DNA from 2 places in the Rhodococcus sp. NPDC060086 genome. Region 1 is predicted to be linked to the other one. Evidence: riboswitches for the same ligand, from Rfam matches in the RefSeq annotation. Region 1 holds a riboswitch; the other holds the start of a gene.
The links. Region 1 has a riboswitch for cobalamin ahead of cobN (cobaltochelatase subunit CobN). Riboswitches for the same ligand answer to the same signal wherever they lie in the genome.

Region 1 (4,009 bases):
CGGCCCGTACCCGACCACATGATCGACCGACGTGAGCGCCGCCGATGCCTCGGGTGTGAGCCATCTGTCGTCGGCCGGGCCGAGCCCGATCACGAGAAGTTCGTGCGTCTCGACCGGTGCTGCGATCTCTGCCGTCGCCGGGCGTGACCGGTCTACCACTTCGCGGTTGCGGGGAGCCCGATCGCCGGGCGCGAGAATCACCGAAAAGTACGGCACCGAATCAGGATCCACGTCCGCTGCCGCGATGATGCGTTGCCCGTCCATCGTCGCGCGCTCGACGTACACGGCGTCGTCGAGTCGTCCCGTCTGTTCCAGCGCGCTTCGTACCGCAGGGAATGTGCGTCCCAACTTCATGATGACTGCGCCGTCGGTATCGGCAAGCCGCCTCGCCAATTCGGGCTCGGGGAGCGTGCCAGGGAGGATGGTGAGCACATCGGTGCGCCGCACGAGCGGCTCTGCGGATGCGGCCGCCGCGGCCGAGAACGACGTGACTCCGGGAATTACCTCGGCCGCATAATGTTTCGAAAGTCGGTCGTGGAGGTACATGTAGGAGCCGTAGAACAGGGGGTCTCCCTCGCACAGCACGACGACGGTGCGGTCGGCATCGAGGTGAACGGAAAGTCGTGCAGCGCATTCGTCGTAGAAATCGGCGATCGCGCCGTCGTACCCGCCGGGGTGATCGGTGGTGCCGACGGTGACGGGATACACGAGCTTCTCCTCGATCACCCCGTCCGGGATCAGGTCGGCAGCGATGCCCCGCGCGATCGAGCGGCCGTGCGTGCCCGAATGGTAGGCGATCACGTCGGCTTCGGCGACCAGTCGTGCGGCCTTACGGGTGATGAGTTCCGGGTCGCCGGGACCGAGCCCGACACCGTAGATCCTGCCGGTCATTCCGCCTCCTGAGCAAGTGCGTTGAGCGCCGATGACGCCATGGCCGAACCGCCCCGCCGCCCGCGCACCACAAGATGCGGGATCTGCAGAGCGTGCGCGATCAGAGCTTCCTTGGATTCGGCGGCGCCGATGAATCCCACGGGTACGCCGACGATTGCCGCAGGACGCGGCGCACCGGCGTCGAGCATTTCCAGCAGGTGGAACAGTGCGGTGGGCGCGTTACCGATCGCGACGACCGCGCCGCCGAGCCGGTCCGCCCACAGCGATACGGCCGCGGCCGAGCGAGTGGTGTTCCACTGTTGCGCGAGTTCCGGCACACGAGGATCGCCGAGCAGGCACAGGACCTCGTTGTCTGCGGGCAACCGTTTACGGGTGACCCCGGCAGCGACCATGTTCGCATCGGCGATGATCGGCGCGCCTGCATTCAGGGCTGTACGGGCCGCGGACACCAGATCGGGGTGGATCACCAAATCCTTCGCCAGGTCGGTCTGGCCGCTGGCATGGATCATCCGCACCGCGACTTTCTCCGCGTCGCCCGGGATCGCTGCGAGATCGGATTCGGCGCGGATCGTCGCGAACGAACGGACGTAGATCTCGGCGCCGTCCGTCTCGTACTCGTAGCGGCGCGGTGGTGGCTGAAGGGTCACGTCGAGCTCCTGTGTGACGTCGAACGACTGGAAAAAACTAGGGTGTGCGGGGAATTCGGTGCACCACAGGCGCGTTCGCAACCGACGATATGAATACGGTCAGCTGTGGTGTCGGAGGCGGCGGTGCGGCGGGCCAGAGCCCGGGTATCACCTCGGGCGAGGCTACACCCGGGCGACCCGGTGCATGCGGTGACCCTGGGCCACGCGGAGTCGTCCGACAACACGAAGCCCGCGTCGGACAGCGCGCCAGGATCGGCGCCGGAAGGGAGCACGAGGCCGCGCCACGGTGTGACGATCACGTCGTCATCGGGGAGTGTCGCGATCATGGACGACGTCAGGATACCCAGCGGGACCAGCAGTGATACCGCACCGCCGAGCGCTCCGTACGGCATCGCATGCGACGCGAGCGCGGGAGCCGGGCCGTCGCCTCCGAGTTCGGCGCCGCGGCCCGGCAATTGCCGGACGTGCCACACCGTTCCGCGCGTCTGTACGAACCGAAGAGCCAGGTCGATCAGAGTGTCGACGACCTGCGGCATCGGTACCGTCGGACCGACCAGTTCGCCGATGCCGACCCGCATCGTGTGCGTGTCCACGGCGATGGCTGCAAGATCGCAGCGGAGCCCCGCGACGTCGCCCCGGCCATCGTCGAGACCGAACAGGAAGCGGCCCGGCAGCTCGACGAGGGCCGGTTCGGCGCACAGCGCGGTATCGAGCGCACCGATCAACGGCCGGATGTCGGCGACCCCGTCGACGAGCCCCGACAGGGGTGATGCGACCAGGTTGCGCACTCGTTCGTGCGTCGGCGACGGCAGGTACCCGGCTGCGGCAATTGCGTCGACCAGATCGGCAGGAACTTTGCCGCACTCGTCGAGCGAGATACCTCTGACCTGCAAATTTCCCCGCGATGTGAGGTGCACGTCGCCGTCGGCGAATTTCTGGGAGGCGGCCGAGAGTTGCTGCAGACCGCTGGACGGCACGCGGCCGCCCGGAGTGCGCAGACGCACCAGCGCCCCGTCGGCGGCGAGGTGCGGTCGCAGCAATCCGGGGCAGCGATCGGGGGGAATTTCGGGCAAGACGTGCTCCACGGGTGCACATGGTTGCACATGCTCAGGAAATGGTGCGCTACGCTGGCGACGTCGTGGTTACGGGAAGCCGGTGAGAAACCGGCGCGGCCCTCGCCACTGTGAGCGGTAGTTGCTCGCCCTCGTCCGTACCGGCTCGCCGGAACGGAGACCACTGGACGCAAGTCTGGGAAGGTCGGCGCAGCAGCAATGATCCGTCAGCCAGGAGACCGGCCACGACATGAGTAGTCCACGAGGGTTTTGGAGACTGAACATGGCCGTGTGCCTTGGGTTTTGCGGTGCGTCGTGACGCGCCTTGCTGTGCTGTCGACGTCCGACACCGACCTGCTGTCGGCCCGTGCGAGCGGCGCCGACTGGGCGGTCGGAAACCCGTCCCGCCTCGACGTCGACACCGACCTGAGCGGGCTGCTCGAGGGCGCCGACCTGGTCATCGTGCGGATTCTCGGCTCGGCCAAGTCGTGGCAGAACGGGCTCGATGCAGTCCTCGCGCGGGGTGTTCCCGTCGTCGTCCTGGGTGGTGAACAGACTCCCGACGCGGAGCTCATGAGCTACTCGACGGTGCCGATCGGCACTGCTGCAGAGGCACATCGCTACCTTGCCCACGGCGGCCCCGCGAACCTCGCGCAACTCCACGCGTTCCTGTCCGACACCGTCCTGCTCGGCGGTGAGGGGTTCGAACCGCCGGCCGAGCTACCCGAATGGGGTGTGCTCGAACGTCCTGCTCCGGCTGTCGAGTCGCTGCCACGGGTGGGTGTGTTGTTCTACCGAGCCCACCACACCAGCGGAAACGTGCAGTTCGCGCATGATCTGGCCGACGCGATCGATGCGACCGGTAAAGCGCATGCCGTGGTCGTGCACTGCGCCTCACTGCGCGGCGCTCCCGACGATCTCCTCGCCGAACTCGGCACCCTCGACGCCCTGGTCGTGACCGTGCTCGCCGCCGGCGGCACCAAGCCGGCCACTGTCAGCGCCGGCGGCGAGGACGAAGCATGGGACGTCGGGGCCCTTGCCGCACTGGATATTCCGATTCTGCAAGCCCTCTGCTTGACGTGGAGCCGCGAGAGCTGGGCAGACTCGGACGACGGCGTGTCCCCACTCGACTCCGCGACCCAGATCGCGGTACCCGAATTCGACGGCCGCATCATCACGGTGCCGTTCTCGTTCAAGGAACTCGACGTCGACGGTCTGCCCCGGTACGTCACCGATCCGGAACGCTGCCGGCGGGTGGCGGGAATCGCGGTCGCGCACGCCCGATTACGGCACGTCCCGCCCGCAGAACGACGCATCGCGATCATGCTATCGGCATATCCCACGAAACATTCACGCGTAGGCAACGCCGTGGGCCTCGACACTCCGGTGTCGGCGATCAAGATGTTGCGAGCGATGCGC
Region 2 (4,009 bases), on a different contig from region 1:
TCGCTGGATCTCGCGGCGCCGATCGGCCGACGTGCGAGTGCGGTTCGATGCGATCGAGTCGAGCATGCCGCGCACCTGGCGGTTGCGTAGGCGAGGATCGGACGCGCGTACATCGGCAGCCGCGTGCGCCGCGGCGAGCTCGGAAGCCACGGCGTCGCGGCCGATGCGCAGTGCCGTCGACAAGGTGACGACCTCGGCGACCTTCTCGGTGCCGAATGCCAGCCACGCGCGCAGCGATTCGTCGAGGCTCGACTCTGCCTCGATGGTGTACGGAACGTGCAGCAACGAGCATGACGACGACACCGCCACCGAGCCCGTCGAGCCGAGCAGTGTGGCGAGGGTGGCCAGGGCCGTCTCCAGATCGGTGCGCCACACGTTGCGGCCGTCCACCACGCCCGCCACGATCAGCTTGTCCGCCAGGGCAGGCAGTCCGGCGATGTCTGCCGAGTCACCTGCGACCAGGTCGACCGCGAGGCCTTCGACACCGGTGCGAGCGAGTGCACCGAGCGCCGGACCGAGGCTGCCGAAATAGGAGGCGACGAGGATCGCAGGACGGTCCTGTGCCTGCGACAGCGTGCCGTACACCTGTTCGACCGCGGCGACGGTCGCGTCGTCGAGATCGCGGACGAGTGCGGGCTCGTCGAGCTGCACCCAATCGACTCCGGCGGCGGCGAGTTGCGACAAGAGGTCCTGATACAGCGGGACCAGCTCATCGGCACGGTCGAGGAGCGGGCCCTGTTCGCTGGTGGACTTCGACAGCAGCAAGAACGTCAGCGGGCCGACGACTACCGGGCGGGCCGGAACGCCGAGCGCGCGGGCCTCGGCGACCTCGCCGAGCACCTTCGACGGATCGAGCGAGAAGACCGTGTCAGGGCCGATCTCGGGGACGAGGTAGTGGTAGTTGGTGTCGAACCACTTCGTCATCTCGAGCGGTGCGACGTCGTCGTTGCCTCGCGCGGCTGCGAAATAGCGGTCGAGGTCGTCGGCGATACCCGACACCCGGGGCGGTAGTGCGCCGAGCATGGCTGCAGTGTCGAGGATGTGGTCGTAGTACGAGAACGTGTTGACCGGAATCGAATCGAGCCCGGCGTCGCGCTGCGCAGCCCAGGTGTCGGCGCGCAGTCCGGCGGCGACCTTCTCCAGCCCGGCGCGGTCGATCCGGCCGGCCCAATACGATTCGACGGCCTTCTTCAGTTCACGCTGGGGTCCGATCCGTGCGGAGCCGAGAACGGTGGCGTGGAAGGCAGGGGCAGCATGGAAGGTAGGGACAGAGGGTGTAGGCACTGGTGGTACTCCGGTGGTCGGTCCTTGATGGCCTACCGCCCGTAGGATGCGCGAATCCGACCGAGCCCAGTCGACTCCGGCCCGGCCGGAGCGAGAGAATACGATGCGGGTCCGCGCGCCCGGTCCACGAGGCGGCACACCGCCGGGCACGGCGTGCCCGGCGCAGATGGCAGGTATTCGGACTTGCAAGCGCCCGAGCCTGTGGGCCCGTACCTACTGGCCGTCGCTTCCCGGGGTGATGCCCAGTGCTGATGACGGCGGTCGTTCCTGCATACCGCTGCGGGACAGTCCCGGATTCTCACCGGGTTCCCTCTTCCACACCCCGCGCAGGGGTGCTTCGACGCCGCCACGGCCTTCGGGGCTCCTCACGACCGGCACGGCGAACCAACTACATCCCGGAGTATAGCCACGTCTTCATTCGAACGGGCAAAGCAGGAAGAACGGTTACAACGCAATCAGACAGATACAACCCTGCCGAGGGTTTGTATCTGTCTGCGCGGGTTGTATTTCCGTCGTGCGTTTCTGTCGGCTGTGCTGGTCAGGAGTGGCGAAATCCTTTGCCGGTTCGGTCACGGGGATCCGGCGCCAGGCCGAGGAATTCCGACCGAATGCGATCCCACGCCTCGAGGTGCACCCACACCGGTTCGTCCGTCAGCTGCTGCATGTTCGTGAGGAACGGGGTGGGCAACATGATCGTGAGCATCTGTTCGTCACGGCCGTTGAACAGGCGCACACCCCACGACGTCGGTGCGTCGTCCGTGCCGATCCTGCGGTACAGCTCTGCCCGGCCGCAGCGACGGATACGGCCGAGCTCCGGTCCGCTCGCGGTGTGCTCGCCGATGCACAGGTGAAAATGCCAGCGACCGAAGTCGACGGTCGCATACCCGTCGTACATCGAGATCTTCTTCGAAGCATTGGGTGCCGCGACCTCGAGCGCCGAACCTTCGATGAGCAGGCCGAACCACATGTCGTCCCAGTACTCGTCGAACAACAACCGGATCAGCCGCAGTAGTGAGTCCTCATCGGTGGGAAGCGGCCAGCGCTGTTCGCGACCACCGTCCTCGGTGTCGACGATCTCAGGGGCGAATGCGACTGTCACAGAATCTCCTTCGTCGATGCGTTCGGTGGGCTGGGGAAGACGCAATCGCCGCACACGCCTCCGCCCGGGACGCGGTAGTACAGGCAGCAACTGCGACGTCGGCCGGTGGACCGGACCATCGTGCCGACCAGACGTGGATCGTCGAAGAGTGTGTCGATGTGCGCCTGCGCGGCATCACCGATCACGCGTCCGGCCCCGATCAGCGCGGACGCGGAGTTACCCCACATCAAACCCGGGGCGACGATGTCGCTCCACGCGTCGATGAGCGGTTCGAGCTGGTCGTCGAGGATTTCAGCGGTGGTCGAACCGAATTCGGGGTCGACGATGTGCAGTCGCAGCCCCCCGTCGTTGCACCACAGCAACGTGTCCGGGTCGAGGCGGACACATCGGCCCGAGTCGACGACCGAGCCCAACGACACCGACCACATCCGGGCGGCGTAGCCGAAGAAGAGAGTCGACGCGGCCACTCGGGCCTCCCCGGTTCCCATCCGGTGCGCAGTATCCGACACCAACGGGTCGCGAATCATACTGTCGCGCAGCGCAGACGTCTGCTGCCACCGGCCGTCCGGTACTGCGCCGGTGCTCACCGAGAAGTAGGGACTCAGCGCGGCAATGCGCCCGAGTACTGCGGCAGGGTCAGACACGGCTGTCCTCCGAATCGAGGTCGAACACCAGTGTGCGCGGATCGAAGCGCATCCGTCCACGATCGAATGCTGCTCCGATGCGACCGGACTCGGCCAGAGCTGCGGGGGAATCACAGGTCAGGGTGCGGTCGGCGTCGAGCAACCACATCCGGTCGGACACACGCAGCGCGAGTTCGAGTTCGTGGGTGGACATGATCACGGCGAGGTTCTGTTCGACGGCGAGGCCCCGCAACACGTCGACGAGTTCGACCCGGGACGGCACATCGAGGAACGACGTCGGCTCGTCCAGCACCAGTAGCGATGGGTCCTGTGCGAGGGCGCGAGCGGTGAGTGTGCGTTGTCGCTGCCCATCGGACAGCTCGCTGAACTGCCGGGACGCCAGTTCTGCCGCGCCGACCGCGTCGAGCGCCCAGTCCACCGCGGCCTTGTCCTCCGGCGAGAGTCGTGCGCTGGCAGGGAGGTGCGGCGTCCGTCCGAGGGCGACGAGTTCGCGCACCGTCAGCAGGCCGGGATCGATACGTTCGGTGAGGACCACGGAGATGCGGGTCGCGAGGTCTGCGGGGCGAATCGACGACACGTCGTCGCCGTCGATCAGCACCTGTCCGCGCAGCGCCGGTTGCAGGCCACACAGGGTGCGGAGCAATGTCGATTTACCCGCGCCGTTGGGACCGACCAGGGCGGTGAGCTCCCCGCGGCGAGCGACGGCGTCGAGACCGGTCGCGATCTCGGTGATGCCACTCTTCCGCAACGCGCGGCGACGTGTATAGCCGATCGTCACATCGCGCAGTTCCACACCGTTCACAGGGCCGTGGCTGTTCACAGGGCCGCTCCCAGTGCTCCACGCCGGCTACGCACGAGGACGACGATGACGACCGGCGCGCCGACGAGCGCGGTCACCGCGTTGAGCGGGAACACCGTGTCGGTGCCCGGCATCTGGCTCGCCACACCGCATACCAGTGCCACCACCGCACCGAACAGTGCG

Region 2: linked by a shared signal. The riboswitch ahead of metE (5-methyltetrahydropteroyltriglutamate--homocysteine S-methyltransferase) and the one ahead of cobN (cobaltochelatase subunit CobN) in region 1 are both predicted to bind cobalamin.

What each region holds. Positions count from the first base shown of each region.
Region 1 is NZ_JBHWWZ010000057.1:3,965-7,973, reverse strand. Features, by position in the region: gene ACFWB0_RS22445 (precorrin-2 C(20)-methyltransferase) at 1-891, opposite strand, end outside; gene ACFWB0_RS22440 (precorrin-8X methylmutase) at 888-1,538, opposite strand; gene ACFWB0_RS22435 (cobalamin biosynthesis protein CobG) at 1,535-2,611, opposite strand; cobalamin riboswitch at 2,637-2,853, shown strand; gene cobN (cobaltochelatase subunit CobN) at 2,906-4,009, shown strand, end outside.
Region 2 is NZ_JBHWWZ010000052.1:28,557-32,565, forward strand. Features, by position in the region: gene metE (5-methyltetrahydropteroyltriglutamate--homocysteine S-methyltransferase) at 1-1,284, opposite strand, end outside; cobalamin riboswitch at 1,435-1,647, opposite strand; gene ACFWB0_RS21690 (hypothetical protein) at 1,823-2,383, opposite strand; gene ACFWB0_RS21695 ((2Fe-2S)-binding protein) at 2,380-3,027, opposite strand; gene ACFWB0_RS21700 (ABC transporter ATP-binding protein) at 3,020-3,847, opposite strand; gene ACFWB0_RS21705 (FecCD family ABC transporter permease) at 3,844-4,009, opposite strand, start outside.